DNA from 2 places in the Mesorhizobium waitakense genome. Region 2 is predicted to be linked to the other one. Evidence: predicted binding sites of a transcription regulator. Region 2 holds the regulator's gene; the other holds the start of a gene.
What was found. Region 2 encodes LexA, which represses DNA repair genes until DNA is damaged. Its sites were predicted from a motif close to TGTTCNNNNTGTGTTCNG; they were not measured.
Positions count from the first base shown of each region.

Region 1: the regulator LexA is predicted to act here: its motif matches at 4,029-4,046, upstream of AC07FD_RS35080 (ImuA family protein).

Region 1 is NZ_JBWKME010000192.1:122,799-130,630, reverse strand. It holds gene AC07FD_RS35105 (response regulator transcription factor) at 1-223, opposite strand, end outside; gene AC07FD_RS35100 (DUF4153 domain-containing protein) at 227-1,765, opposite strand; gene AC07FD_RS35095 (HpcH/HpaI aldolase/citrate lyase family protein) at 2,060-2,950, shown strand; gene AC07FD_RS35090 (DUF1737 domain-containing protein) at 3,002-3,208, shown strand; gene AC07FD_RS35085 (metallopeptidase family protein) at 3,463-3,885, opposite strand; gene AC07FD_RS35080 (ImuA family protein) at 4,070-5,104, shown strand; gene AC07FD_RS35075 (DUF6504 family protein) at 5,046-6,521, shown strand; gene AC07FD_RS35070 (error-prone DNA polymerase) at 6,518-7,832, shown strand, end outside.
Region 2 is NZ_JBWKME010000162.1:8,245-16,076, forward strand. It holds gene AC07FD_RS30740 (AMP-binding protein) at 1-967, shown strand, start outside; gene kynA (tryptophan 2,3-dioxygenase) at 964-1,800, shown strand; gene kynU (kynureninase) at 1,864-3,111, opposite strand; gene AC07FD_RS30755 (GntR family transcriptional regulator) at 3,276-4,013, shown strand; gene lexA (transcriptional repressor LexA) at 4,385-5,122, shown strand; gene AC07FD_RS30765 (ComEC/Rec2 family competence protein) at 5,116-7,578, opposite strand; gene gltX (glutamate--tRNA ligase) at 7,681-7,832, shown strand, end outside.

The sequences.
Region 1 (7,832 bases), on a different contig from region 2:
GCACGTCGGATGTGTGCCGCAGCCGCCGGCAGACCTCCAACCCGTCCATCTCCGGCATGCCAATGTCGAGCACGACGAGATCCGGCGCGCGGCGTCCGATCTCCTGCAAGGCGGCGGCGCCGTCGGCCACCCCAAGCGTTTTCATGCCGGCCTTTTCCAGCGCGAAGCAAATCACCTCGCGGATATGCGGGTCATCGTCGGCGACGAGGATGTGATGCGGCATCGGTCAGCGGCCCGGCAAGGAAGGTTGCGAAGGCTGAGGAAGCACGAGCGACCCCTTGCTGTCGAGATAGCGAAGCAGGCGCCAGTCGCGAAAGCTCCAGGCCCGCCAGTTTTCCTGAATGGTGCGGTACCAGTCTTCGTCGCTGCCGCGCCGCCCTGCCAGTTCGCGGAAGACCGAATTGTTGGCGGCTCGACTCTGATGATCGAGGAAGCGATCCATCGCCGGAAACGCACCCGGGCCGAGAGAGCGCAGATACCAGGCGTCGAGGGAAATGCCCTGGCCGGTCATTTCGAGGGAGTGGTCGACATTGTAATTGGCGATCAGCGCGGCGAAATTGATGAAACAGCCGGCATAAAGCGTCAGAGATAACGTCAGAAGATTGGCGGACAACAGCCATTCATTGGATTTTCCGAGCGCTATGCGGGCGATGATCAGCGCAAGACCTGATGCCACCAGCCCCATCCAGACGAAAGCCGCGATGCGCCAGTAGGTCAGCGCGTAGCTGCCGACATAGAGATCGAGCCGCAGGATCGACGAGATGACCAGCATGATGTTCTGCGCCACCCAGGCATAGACCAGCCGGCGGATGAGCGGATCCCCCGATGTTTCGCTTCCCGGCCTGAGCGCCGCCAGCACGAAGCCGGCGGCAAGCAGCGCGGTGACGATCAAGGGATAGGCGCCGCGATGCGCGTAAGCCGCATAGCTCAGCCCATCGGGCAGCGCCACCCCGCCCCACAGATAGGTGGCGTCGAGCCCGGTCTGCAGCGCAAACAGGATGTTGAAGACAACAAGCGCGCGCAGGATGGCGGGTTTGCCGAACAGGATATCCTCGATGGTGGTGATTTTCTCAGCTTGAGTGCTGACCACCGCCGGCGTCGCGCGAGGGATGCGACGAACCAGACGCGGCAGGCGTGGCCGCAGAAAGGCCCAGACACAGACCAGCACGAACAGCCAGAAGGCAATCCTCGTGAGCTGGATGAGATCGAGCAGCTTAAGAAGGTCGACCAGCGACAGCCAGTAGTCGATGACCGGATTGGCGGCGCCGAACAGCGCCAGGAAGACGGCGCCCAGCGTCAGCGGCATGACCCAGACGGCGATCGCTGCCAGCCGGACGCGGCGCCGGCCGAAGCGACGCGCCGTCCTGCGCCAGCGGATGAAGTCGTTGGCGAACCGGAACGGCGCCGCAAGCCCGAACAGTGCGATCTGGCCGGCAATGCGAGCGATGCGATGGCGCAACCGACCGCTCAGCGAAAGCGCAAAGACGACCAGGGCCGCAAGCGCGATCGATACCGACGGCGCGCTGACATTTTCGGCGAGCGGCAGCAGCGCGACAAGCAGCGCGGTGGGCTTGACCCACAGCCTGCCGTCGCTGAAGGCGGCGGGGTGCATGGCCACCACCGCGGCGGCAATCAGGATCGCGAACAGGAAAACCGTGATGCCGGCTGGCTGGCCGTAAAAGAGAAAATCCGCCAGCGCGACTAGCAGCACGCCAACACCGAAGCGGCTGCAGTAGCTCGGTGCCGCAGGGAAGAAAGCTTTCATGACCTGGCCCTCCTGATGGCTTCCAGCCGGACGGTCGGGGGGCGCTTGCGGGCAAAAGGGATGAGGATCGCCACCGGATTCGCGCGCGGCGGATTGACCAGCCACCAGCCTTCGTTGCGCAGCCGGTAAGGAAGGGACCAACGGGGTTTTGCTCGGTTTTGCATGCCGCCTGTCTCGCAGGCTGGCAGGGAGACGGCGGGGCGGATCGGAGGAGGTTTTCCGCAGGCGTGTGCAGTTTTCGTGCAGGGCCGGAGACGACTTGCCTCGACCATCCACAGACTGCATAGATCAGCCATGGAAACCCATCGCCCGCGCCGCTCGGTGCTCTACATCCCTGCCTCAAACGATAAGGCGCTGGCCAAGATCGCGCAGCTTGCCTGCGATGCCGTCATCATCGACCTCGAGGATGGCGTCGCCCCGGCCGACAAGATTGCCGTGCGTGAAAAGCTGGCCGGCATTTTCGCCAATCGCCCGGTTGCCAACCACTTTGGCAGCCGCTGCGAGATGGTGGTGCGCATCAATGCGTTGGCCAGCGAATGGGGCGCCGACGACCTGCTGGCAGCGGCGAATTGCGAGCCCGACGGCATCCTGTTGCCCAAGGTCGACACGCCGCGCGACCTGCTCGAGGCCGGCGATATGCTCGACGACAATTTTGTCCCCGACAGCGTGAAACTGTGGGCGATGATCGAGACGCCCAAGGCGCTGCTCAACATCGGCGCCATTGCCGAACTTGGCCGCGATCCGGCCTCGCGCTTGGCTTGTTTCGTTGCCGGAACGAACGATCTGCTCTACGAAACCGGCGTGCTGGCGACGCCTGACCGGCGCTATCTCGTGCCGTGGCTGATGCAGATGGTGCTGGCCGCGCGCGCCGGCGGTCTAGACATGCTCGACGGCGTCTCCAACGATTTCCGCAACCTAGACGCCTTCGCCCATGAATGCACGGAAGCGGCGGGCATGGGGTTCGACGGCAAGAGCCTCATCCATCCGGTCCAGATCGAAGCGGCGAACCTGGCCTTTGCGCCGTCCACAAAAGCCGTGGCCGAGGCACGCCTGGTGAAGGATGCCTTTGCGCTTCCGGAAAATGCCGGCAAGGGCGTGATTGCGCTGAATGGAAAAATGGTCGAGAGGCTGCACCTGGCACAAGCTGAAAAACTGCTGGCGAAGGCGGCGGCCATCGGCGCATGATATCAGCCCGATGCGCGCGGGCTATGGGCACTCACGACAGGAATTTGACGGATGAAACTCTACCGCTTTCTCACTGGCCCTGATGATGCCAGCTTCTGCCACAAGGTGACTGCGGCGTTGAACAAGGGCTGGCACCTGTTCGGCTCGCCGACCTATGCCTTCGACAAGAAGGCCAAGACGATGTGCTGCGGCCAGGCCGTGGTCAAGGACGTCGACGGTCAGGAATACGGGCCGGACACCAAACTCAGCGATTGGTAGGCTTGGCGATTGGTATACGGCTAGCCCCCACGCTGGCGGGACAGCGCCCCCCTCTGTCCTGCCGGACATCTCCCCCTCAAGGGGGGAGATCGGATGTCGTGGACGGCTTTCGCTAATTTTCAGCGTGGAAGAAAAGGAGCGGAGGTTGAAACTGCCAATCTCCCCACTTGAGGGGGAGATGGCCGGCAGGCCAGAGGGGGGCGCGAAGGAATGAGACGCCAGTTCCTTACCGCTGTGCGCAAGCCTCTGACGTTCTACTCAGCCGCCTCTTCGATCTTCTCCATATCATCGTCCGACAGGCCGAAATGGTGTCCGATCTCGTGGATCAGCACGTGGGTGACGATGTCTCCCAGCGTTTCCTCGTTTTCGGCCCAGTAATCGAGGATGGCGCGGCGGTAGAGCGTGATGCGGTTCGGGCCTTCGCCGGTCTGCGGGTTCCAGCGCTCGGCGATGCCGCGTCCCTCGAACAGGCCGAGCAGGTCGAAGGGCGTTTCCAGCGACAGATCGTCCATGATCTCGTCGGTCGGGAACTCGGCGATCTGGATGACGATCTCGCCGGTCAGCTTGCGAAAATCCTCCGGCAGATGGGCGTAAGCCTCCAGTGCCAGGAACTCCATTTCCTCCATCGACGGCGAAAGTTCGTCGTGCCAGCTGCGGGTCTTGTAGATGCGGGCCATGCTGTGTCCTTTGATCCCGGCATATAGGCTTTCGCGCCGCAATCAGCAAATGGCGCGGGCGGCCGCGCCTCTGCCAAGCCGCGCGACAGGAATAAATTCCCCATGACTCTGCTTGACTCTTCCAGCACCCTCTGGAATCTATAGGGAACATAACAGGAACAATTGTGAGTGGAAGCTGACCGTCATGGCGATGACCGCCGTGGCGCGGGAGACTGTTTTTGCCCTGCGCCGCCAGATCGCGAAGATCGAGGGAACGCTGCCCGAGCGCCTGCAGGCGCCGGCTGCCGCGGCCCTCGATGCTCGCGTCGACGCCGGTCCCAACATCGATGTGACGATTGTCCGCCGAGGCGTTGCCACGGCGCTGCCGGATGCGTTCCTGTCCACCGGCGTCGAGCGGCTCGATGCCGCCCTGAGCGGCGGCCTGCCGAAAGCCGCCTTGAGCGAAATCCATGGCATTGAAACCCGCGATGCCGGAGCCGTCGCCGGCTTCGCTCTGTCGCTCGCAAGCCTGATCCTCAAGCAGACGCAAGGGCTGCAGGTGCTGTGGATCGGCACATCGGAGATTTTTCGCGAGGCCGGCTTTCCCTATGCCAGGGGGCTTCATGCCTCGTTCGGCATCGAAGCCGAGCAATTGCTGTTTTCCGAGACGCCAAAACTTGTCGATGCGCTGTGGGTCGCCGAGGAGGCCGCCCGGATGACGGCGCTCGCCGCCGTCATCCTCGAGATCCGCGGCAATCCGCAGCGGCTCGACCTGACCGTAACGCGCCGGCTGCATGCCCGGGCACAGAGTGCCGGCCGCCCGGTGTTCCTGCTGCGGCAGGCCGCCGAGCCCGAACCGACGGCCGCACCCGTTCGTCTCATCGTCGCGTCGGCGCCGGCGGTGCCGCGCGACACCATCGCCGGGCCGCTCGCCGGCTCGATCGGCCGCCCAGCCTTCACCCTCACCATCGGCAAGAGCCGCACGGCCCTGCCTGGACAATTCACACTGGAGTGGAACCCCGATGAACGCGCATTCGATGAAAGGTGGGGCGACGAAAGAAGGGACGAGGAAAGAGCAAAGAATCCTGTCGCTGTGGTTTCCCTATCTCGCGGTCGAAAGGATCCTGCGGCAGCGTCTGGGGCGGTCCTGGCGTTCCCGGCCGTCGGATCACCTGCCGCTGGTGATCAGCCACCGCAAGGGCAACGCGCAGCGCATCTCAGCCCTCGACGAGCGGGCTGAGGCACTGCACCTGAAGCGCGACATGGGCATCGCCGATGCGCGCGCCATGCATCCGTCGATCGACATCGTCGAGGCCGATCCGCAGGCCGACCGCCGCCTGCTCGAAGGCCTTGCCGACTGGTGCGACCGCTACACCCCGCTGGTGGCGCTGGACGCAGCGGACGGCCTGTTTCTCGACGTCACCGGCTGCACCCATCTTTTCGGCGGCGAACGCGCCATGCTGGACGACATCCTGTCGCGCTTCTTCCATCAGGGTTTCGATGTCCGCGCCGGGCTTGCCGCGACACCAGGGGCGGCCTGGGCGGCGGCACGCTTTTCCGGCGACCGCATCGTCGCCGCCGGCGAGGAGGAAGCCTTGCTCGAGCCCTTGCCGCTGGCGGCCCTGCGCATCGAGCCGGCGACCCGCACCAGCCTAGAGAGCGTCGGCCTGCGCACGGCGGGCGCCGTCATGGCGGCACCGCGCGCGCCGCTTGCCCGCCGCTTCGGCGCCTCGCTGCTTTTGCGCCTCGACCAGGCGCTTGGCCGTCTCGACGAGGCGGTGTCGCCGCGCCTTCCCGTCGCGCCGCTTTCAGTCGAGCGTCATCTCAGCGAGCCCGTCACCCTGACCGAGGATATCGAGCGGCTGGTGGGCATGCTGGCTGCGGCATTGAAGACCGATCTCGAGCGCCGTGGCGAGGGCGCCAGGATGCTGGCGCTGCTTTTGTTTCGCGTCGACGGCGCGGTCAGCCGCATCGCCATCGGCACCTCGCGGCCGATGCGCGAACCCCCTCTGATCCAGAAATTGTTCCATGAAAGGCTGGCCGCGCTCGAACAGGATATCGATGCCGGCTATGGCTTCGATCTCGTCCGGCTCTCGGTGCTGTCGGCCGCCGCCTTCGACATGCAGCAGGCCGACCTTGCCGGCGACGTGACCGATGACGGCGCCGATATCGCGCTGTTCGCCGACCGCATCCGCGCCCGGCTCGGCGAGGGCGCGGTCCTGCAACCGGTCACTGTGGAAAGCCATCTGCCTGAGCGCGCCGTCGTCACGATCCCCTTCACCGAGGCCCCGCGCCGGACCACGCCGCCGAAGAAGCCGGACCGGATGCAGGCGCCAATGACCATCTTCCCGCCGGAACGGCCGATCCGGCTGTTCCGCTCGCCCGAGCCCATCGAGGTGCCGGCCACCGAAATGCCGGAGGGCCCGCCGCTGAACTTCCGCTGGCGGCGTGCGCTCTACAGGGTGACGCGTGCCGAGGGACCGGAACGCATCGCGGCGGAATGGTGGCGCGAGCCCGCGAGCGACGAGGCGGCATCGACACGCGACTATTTCCGCATCGAGGATGCCGACGGCCGCCGCTACTGGCTCTACCGGCAAGGCCTTTATGGCGGCTCGCAGGTGCCGCCGCGCTGGTTCCTGCATGGGGTCTTCGCATGAATGCGCTGACCGTCATTCCCTATGCCGAGTTCGGCATCCAGTCGAATTTCTCCTTCCTGCGCGGTGCCTCCAAGCCGGAGGAACTGGTGGTCGCCGCCAAGCTTTTCGGCTTTTCCGCGATCGGACTTGCCGACCGCAACACGGTGGCCGGCGTGGTGCGCGCCTGGCAGCAGGCCAAGGTCGAGACGCTCTCCTACCATCCCGGCTGCCGGCTGGTTTTCGGTGACGGCACGCCTGACATTCTCGCCTATCCGCAGGACCGCAAGGGCTGGGGGCATCTCTGCCGCATGCTGACGCAAGCCAATCTGCGCGACGAGAACGAGAAGGGCGCCACTCTTCTCCAGCGCGGCGACTTGCTTGAATGGGGGGACCTGATGTCGCTGGCGGTCCTGCCCGATCTGACGGCAGGCGTTGAAGACAGTCTCGCCTTGCTTCGCCAGCTCAAGGATCGTTTCGGAAGAAATCTCCGTCTGGCCGTTTCGCCGGACTATGCGGGCAATGACCGTTTCCGGATCGAGCAGGCAGCGGCGTTTGCCGAGAATGCCGGCATCCCGCTGATGGCGACCAACGACGTTCTCTATCACACGGCCGAACGGCGCCCGCTGCAGGACGTGCTGACCGCGATCCGCCTCAACACGCCCGTCGCCGAGGTCGGGCTGCAGCTGGCCGCCAATGCCGAGCGCCATCTGAAGCGGCCGATGGAGATGGCGCGCCTGTTCCGCAGGCATCCGCAGGCGCTGGCTGAAACCTTGCGCTTTGCGCAGGAGCTGACCTTCTCGCTCAGCGACCTCCAGTACAACTACCCCGACGAGCCGACGGAGTCCGGTCTCGGGCCGCAGGCCGAGCTGGAACGGCTGGCGCGGGAGGGGGCAGCCAATCGTTATCCGGCGGGGGTGCCTGCGTCCGTGATCAAGCGCATCGGGGAAGAGCTCGCTCTGATAGAGCGCCTCAACTACGCCCGCTATTTCCTGACGGTCTACGACATCGTCAAGTTCGCGCGCGGCCAGGACATCCTCTGCCAGGGGCGCGGTTCGGCCGCCAATTCGATCGTCTGTTTCTGCATCGGCATCACCGAAGTCGGGCCGGACAGGATCGACACGCTGTTCGAGCGCTTCATTTCCGAGGAGAGGAACGAGCCGCCCGACATCGACGTCGACTTCGAGCATGAGAAACGCGAGACCGTCATCCAGTACATCTATACGAAATACAGCGCCAAGCGCACCGCACTCGCCGCCGCCGTCATCAGCTATCGCGGCCGCTCGGCCTTGCGCGAAGTGGCGAAGGCCATGGGCCTCTCCGAGGATGTCAGAA
Region 2 (7,832 bases):
CCTGATCATCGCCGACGCCTATGCCCGCGAAATCCTCCAGGTGACGCCGGACGACATCTTTGTGGGCTCGCCGCCATTGGCTTTCACCTTTGGCCTTGGCGGCCTCGCCATCTTTCCCCTGCGCTTCGGTGCGGCGGCGACGCTGCTCGAACAGGCGACGCCACCCAACATGATCCACATCATCGAGACCTACAAAGCGACCATCTCCTTCACCGCGCCGACCGCCTATCGCGCCATGCTGAAGGCCATGGATGAGGGTGCCGACCTATCATCGCTGCGCGTTGCCGTTTCGGCCGGCGAGACCTTGCCCGCTCCGGTCTTCGAGGAGTGGACGCAAAAGACCGGCAAGCCGATCCTCGACGGCATCGGCGCCACTGAAATGCTGCACATCTTCATCTCCAACCGCTTCGACGATATGAAGCCTGCGTCGACCGGCAAGCCGGTGGGCGGCTACGAGGCTCGCATTGTCGATGACGAGATGCACGAGGTGCCGCGCGGCGCGACCGGCAGGCTGGCGGTGCGCGGCCCGACCGGCTGCCGCTACATGGCTGACGACAGGCAGAAGGAGTACGTTCGCGACGGCTGGAACCTCACCGGCGACACCTTCAGCCAGGACGAGAACGGCTTCTTCCATTTCGCCGCGCGCTCCGACGACATGATCGTCAGCGCCGGCTATAACATCGCCGGCCCCGAGGTCGAGGCAGCGCTGCTGGCGCACCCGGACGTCGCCGAATGCGCTGTCACCGGCGCTGAGGATGCCGAACGCGGCCAGATCGTCGAGGCGCATGTCGTGCTGGCGCAAGGTGTGGCACCTGACGCGATGACCATCAAGCGCCTGCAGGACCATGTCAAAGCGACGATCGCGCCCTACAAATATCCGCGATCTGTGAAGTTCATTGCTGCGTTGCCCAAGACGCAGACCGGCAAAATCCAGCGCTTCCGACTGCGCACGGAGAAAATCAGTTGAGCGAGCCATACGATCCGGCGTCCGAAGGCGCACAGATGTCGTTCAAGGAGCGCATGTCCTACAGCGACTATCTGCACCTGGAGAAAGTGCTGGAAGCCCAGACGCCGCTGTCGTCGGCGCATGACGAGATGCTGTTCATCATCCAGCATCAGACCTCCGAGCTCTGGATGAAGCTTGCTCTGCACGAGATCGGTGCCGCGATCCGCTCGATCCGCGCCGACCGCCTCGAGCCGAGCTTCAAGATGCTGTCGCGCGTCGCCCGCATCTTCGAGCAGTTGAACAACGCCTGGGACGTGCTGCGGACGATGACACCCAGCGAATACACCGAGTTCCGCGACGCGCTCGGCCAGTCCTCGGGTTTCCAGTCCTGGCAGTATCGCGCCATCGAGTTCATGGCCGGCAACCGCAACCTCGCCATGCTCGGCCCGCACAAGCACCGGCCGGACCTCAGCGGGAAACTTGATGCGATCCTGGCCGAACCGTCGCTCTACGACGAAGCGCTGCTGCTGCTCGCCCGCAACGGATTCGACATCGGTGCCGACGCCAACCGTATCGACTGGCGTGAGACGCGCACGGAGAATGAAGCGGTCCTGGTCGCCTGGCAGGCAGTCTACCGCGACCCGCAGCGCTACTGGATGTTCTACGAGCTGGCTGAAAAACTGGTCGACTTCGAGGATTATTTCCGCCGCTGGCGCTTCAATCATGTGACCACGGTCGAACGCATCATCGGCCTGAAGCGCGGCACCGGCGGCACGTCGGGTGCGTCCTACCTGAAGAAGATGCTCGAGGTCGTCCTGTTTCCGGAGCTCTGGACAGTTCGCACCCGGCTCTGATCTGTTTCCGCTTTGCGTATGTCGTTGACCCAAAACCGCTACACATTTTTGGGCGACGTACTCTCACGTGACTGCAGTCTTGACCGCAAAGCGCGCATCCTGCCAGGCACCCGTGCGCAGGATATCTTCCAGCACCTCGACCGCCTGCCAGACATCCTTGTAGCCGACATAGAGCGGCGTGAAGCCGAAGCGGATAGTCGAAGGCGCGCGGAAATCGCCGATCACGCCGCGCTCGATCAAGGCCCGCATCACCTGGTAGCCGCTGGGGTGGATGAATGACACCTGACTGCCGCGCTCGTTGCCGTTGCGCGGACTTTCAAGCTCGAGCCCGTAGGCGCCACACCTTGCTTCGACCAGCTGGATGAACAGATCGGTCAGCGCGATGCTCTTTTGGCGCACCGCCGCCATGTCGACGTCGTTCCAGAGGTCCAGGGCGCCCTTGAGCGCCCGCATCGACAACACCGGCTGCGTGCCGCACAAGAACCGGCGGATGCCGATGCCGGCGGCATAGCCCTGTTCGAAGGCGAACGGCCGCGCATGCCCCCACCAGCCGCTGAGCGGCTGATAGACATCACCATGGTGCCGCTTTGCAGCATAGATGAAGGCTGGCGAACCCGGGCCGCCATTGAGGTACTTGTAGGTGCAGCCGATGGCGAAATCAGCATTGGCGCCGTCGAGTTCGACTGGCAGCGCACCGGCGGTGTGGCAGAGATCCCAGACGATCAGCGCACCGGCCTGATGGGCCCTGCGCGTCAGCGCCGCCATGTCGCGCAACTGGCCGGATTTGTAGTTGACGTGGTTGACCAGGATAACGGCGACGCGCTCGTCGATCAGGTCCTCGATATCAGGCGCATCGACGCCCTCGAGCCGCAGGACCGTACCCGGCCGCGTCGAAGCAACGCCCTCGGCCATATAGAGATCGGTCGGGAAGCTGTCGCCCTCGGCGACGATGACCGACCGATTCGGCCGCATTGCGAGCGCCGCATGTAGCACCTTGTAGATGTTGATCGACGTCGTATCGCAGACCACAGTTTGGCCGGCCGCGGCGCCGATCAGGCGTCCGAGTTGGTCGCCGAGCTCGACCGGCATGTCGAACCAGCCGGCGGTGTTCCAGGCACGGATGAGGTCCTGCGCCCATTCCTGTGTCGCGGCCTTGTTCAGTTCGTCGAAGACGGCGGGTGAAGCCGCACCAAGCGAATTGCCGTCGAGGTAGATCACCCCTTGCGGCAAGACGAAACGATCGCGCATGGCGCGTAGCGGGTCCGCGGCATCCATCACCTCGATTTCAGCGAGATCGGGAGTTGCATTCATGGTCGACTTATCCCCGCGCATGAGCGTGCTCAGATGAACATATCAGGTGAAACCGTTGGCGATCATGGGCAAGTCCCTTGGGAGTTGTCAAACATTATATATAATTTACGCAATGAAAGGATTTCATATATAATCACCCGACCAAGCGGTACGGATGGACGGCTATGCTGGACGACGAGCACTTCTCGAAGACAGAAGCAGCCTACAGGCTGCTGCGCCGCGATATCCTCACCACCCGTTTGAAGCCCGGCGCACCGCTCAAGCTCAGCGCGTTGCGCAACAGCTACGGCATCGGCTGGACACCGCTGCGCGAGGCACTCTCGCGGTTGGAGGCCGAGCGCCTGGTGACCGCCATCAGCAATCGCGGCTTTGCCGTCGCTCCGGTCTCGCGCAACGAGTTGGAAGATCTGTCACGCGCCAGATTGGTGGTTGAACTGCCTCTGCTCCAGGAATCGATGGAGAAAGGCGGCCGTGAATGGGAGGACGCCGTCGTTGCCGCCCATTACCGGCTGTCGCGCAGCAGGACCGCGGTCGACGACCCGTCCGACGAAGTGGTCGACGAATGGGATGAAAAGCACGAGGCTTTCCACGCGGCACTGCTCAGCGCGGCGGCGTCCCCCTGGCTGCTGACCTTCCACTCCACGATCGCGGATCAGTTTCGTCGCCATCACCGCTTTCTTGGCCTGGCGCCAACCTTGCGGGCGGCCGCCGGTCTCCAGCATGGCTACGAAGAGGCCATGGAGGCGTTGCGCCAGGCCGTCGCGATCGAACATCATACCGCGCTCATGGAAGCGGCGCTGGATCGCGACATCGAGCGCGCGAAAACCCTGATGGTTGCCCACATCGGCTACACGCTGCATGTCTATGTCCATGCCGGCGGCGGCATCACAAACAAGCGGTAATGCGACGAGGAACAAGGCAAAGGCGAAATGGGCAATTTCCTCCCGCCAAAGTTGGCATTTTGGTTCCCTTTCGTTCACGGGAGCCACGACCGGTGAAGTGAACCGAGCCCTCTTGTCGAGCTCCAGCGTTAGCCGAGGCCAAGCCCGACACAGGGTGGGCCACAGGCCATTAACCATAGCAATTTCAATCCAACAAGCGCTCGGCGGTGGCAGGCAAGCGTCGATGCGACCCACTGCCGGGGCGCCGAATAATTTCAGCCGCCTTAACAAGTTCATTAAACTTTAAACGGTTGCGGAACACAACTGGAACAGATAGTGTTTGTTCTGGGTTTGTTTTTCCGATTCTGGTTTTGGGTAACCTGGGGGCTGCCATGCTGACGCGCAAACAACACGAACTGCTGATGTTCATTCATGAACGGCTCAAGGAAAGCGGCATTCCGCCATCCTTCGACGAGATGAAGGAAGCGCTCGACCTTGCCTCCAAATCCGGCATCCACCGGCTGATCACGGCGCTGGAGGAGCGCGGCTTCATTCGCCGCCTGCCCAATCGGGCGCGCGCGTTGGAAGTGCTGCGGCTACCGGATTCGATCGCGCCAGGCCTCAACGCGGCAAAGAAGTTCTCGCCAAGCGTCATCCAGGGCAGCCTCGGTCAAGGCGGCCTTGGCCGGCAACTCAAGCCTGCGTCTTCGCGGATGCCTTCGGCCGGCAATGACGACGACGTGGTTTCCGCCGTGTCGATCCCGGTCATGGGACGCATCGCGGCCGGTGTGCCGATCGACGCCATCCAGCACCAGACGCATTCGATCTCGGTGCCGCCGGACATGATCATGGGCGGCGAACACTATGCCCTGGAGGTCAAGGGCGACTCGATGATCGAGGCCGGCATCTTCGACGGCGATACCGTCATCATCCGCAACGCCGATACAGCCAGCCCGGGTGAGATCATTGTGGCGCTGGTGGATGAAGAGGAAGCGACGCTGAAGCGGTTCCGCCGCAAGGGTGCCTCGATTGCTCTCGAAGCCGCCAACCCGGCCTATGAAACCCGCATTTTCGGACCGGACAGGGTCAAGGTGCAAGGCAAGCTCGTCGGGCTGATCAGGCGCTACTGAGCAGGGCTTGCGACCGGCTTTTCGGGTTTGCGGTAGGGTGGCAGGCCCCTCGCCTCGCGCGAAAACTTGCGCTGCGTGTGCCAGGGCCGGTATGGGCTGTCCACCGCGAAGCTGATCGTCGCAGGCGTGATCGCCGATTGGCGATCGAAGAAGACGGCCGCGCTACCCTTGCGGGCCAGTTGTCGCTTGGTGATGACGAGCACCAGCGGATTGTGACAGGGGTCATAGGCCGTGGCGTCATTGATGACGATCAGGTCGGCGAAGCCGCAGGCCATCCAGGCGTCCTTTCGGTCTTCGACATGCGCGATGATCGCACCAGACGGATGCTTGGCGAGACAAATGCCTGATGTGCAATAGAAAGGCGCGCCCGACGGCAGCTCGGCGGCATCGGCTATCTCGAATTGCCCGTCTCCTTTGCTGAACACCTCCGGCATGACGATGGTTTCGGATGTCAGCGCGCGTTTCCAGTTGTCGACCGTGAATTCGTTCGGGCGTGCCCGGCTGACGGCGAGTTCGCCACCCCCGATCGGCAGCGCAACCAGCCGGGCGTCCTCCGAGATCAGCACGTCCGGTGCGCGCGTGTCCGAGACGGTCAACAGGCCGGCAAGCGCGAACGGAAGGGCTGCGAGCCGTAGCCATGTCGTGGCCATCGTCGCGATGACCAAGGCAATCGCCACCAGCAGGACGGACTGCTGCGAAATCAAACCGACCGCGTCGACCGGCGAGCGCTCGGAAATCCATCCGGACATAGCGATCATCACCGTCAGGCCTTTGCCCATCACGTAAAGAAAGGGACCATCTGCGCCAAAGGGCATCGCCAGTGCACTGAGGACGGCGAAAGGCATCACAACCAACGAGACGATTGGCATGATGGCGAGATTGGCGAACAGGCTGAGCGGCGACACCCGCTGAAAATGCCAGATGGCAAACAGCGCCGTGGCAGAGCCGGCGATGATGGAGGTCATGGCAAGGCCGCCCATCGCCGACAGGAATTTTCTGGTGAGAAAGTCAGGCAGAGATCGCCGTGGCGGCGGCGGTTTCGTTTTCGCCGCACGATGATCAGACCAGCCGGCATAGGCACCGACCAGCGCCGAGGTCGCCGCGAACGACATCTGGAAACTTGGGCCGACCACTTCATGCGGCGACACCGCAATGACCGCGATCGCCGAGATCGCCAGGTTGCGCATGGTCAGCGCCGCCCGATCAAACAGCACGGCAATCAGCATCACGGCCAGCATGATGAAGCTGCGCTCGGCGGCAACGACGATGCCTGAGATCACGAGATAGGCGGCGATCGAGACAAGTGCGGCGGCGGCCGCGTATTTCTTGACCGGTCTGCGCGCGGAAAAGTCAGGAAACAGGGCGAAGGCGCTGCGCATCAGCATCATGATGGTGCCGGCCACCAGCGCCATGTGCAGCCCTGAAATGGAGATGACGTGGTAGATGCCGGTGCGCCGCATCGCTTCGTTGATCTCATCGGGAATGCCGGCGCGCACGCCGACGATCAGCGCCGCGGCGATCTCGCCTTCGGCGCCACCGACACTGCCCCTGATATGGTCGGCGATGGCTTCGCGGGCATTTTCTATCCCCGAGGCAAGGCGGGCCGAAGGCGGCATGTCGTCGTCATTGCCGGCGACAAGCTTCGGATTGCTGAGGAAAAACCCGCTGCCGCCGATGCCGGCGAAATAGCTGTCGAAGGAGAAGTCGTAGCTGTCCGGCCGCACCGGGCCGGTGGGCGGCAACAGCTTGGCGTAGCCGGTGACCAGGGAGCCTGCGGTTATCTCTGCCGGGATCTTTCGTGCCGAAAGCCGAACCCGCTCTGGTGCATAGCGCAATTTCGGCCTGGCGGTCGACGTCACGTCGATGGTCAGCCGGATGCGGCCGGTCTCCATTCGGTCAAGCGAGACGACGCGGCCGGTCACTTGAGTCGAGATTTCCGAACCCAGCATCTGCGTTCCCGCCCGCCATGTCTCGACCTTGCCGGCGAGCAGGCCGAGCGTGCACAGCAGCGCAGCCATGAAACACAGATGGGTTTTCGGCCTGGAACGCGAGACGAACGCGCAGAGCCCCGTCAGAACGACGACCGCGACAGGCTTTGCAAAATCTGGTTCCACCGTCAGCGAAAAATAGCCGATCGCTCCGATCGCCAGGCAGACCGGCACCAGCAGGAAGGCTACGCCTCGATCAAGCTCCAGGCCCGCTGCCGTGGCCACGCTGTGCCGCAGCCGAGGCAGCGATATCCGGCCGATTTGCCGGCGCACGCGCACGATCCTGCCGGCTTCGGCAACAGGGACGGGGACGGAGACATCCGCTTGCAACGGCGGGTTGCCGGGGTCCGGCAACATGGGTGATGGCGGTGGCAACGTAGTCGGCAGCGGCATCGCAAACAGGGACCGTTCGCTGACGCCAATAGCGGCGTCCTCGCCCTGATCCGAGCCCCGGCCCCGTCCAGCCATCGGGTCTGCCCCTTGCGCCCTCGACACCCTATGCTACATGAACGCGCAATGCGCGAAAGTCCATGCAACCACACCCCGCTTCAGATGGTTTCCGAGAGTTTCATGTCCGACAAGGTCGTCACCCGTTTTGCCCCCTCGCCCACCGGTTACCTGCACATAGGCGGCGCGCGCACGGCGCTGTTCAACTGGCTGTACGCAAAGCACACTGACGGCACGATGCTGCTGCGCATCGAGGACACCGATCGCGAGCGCTC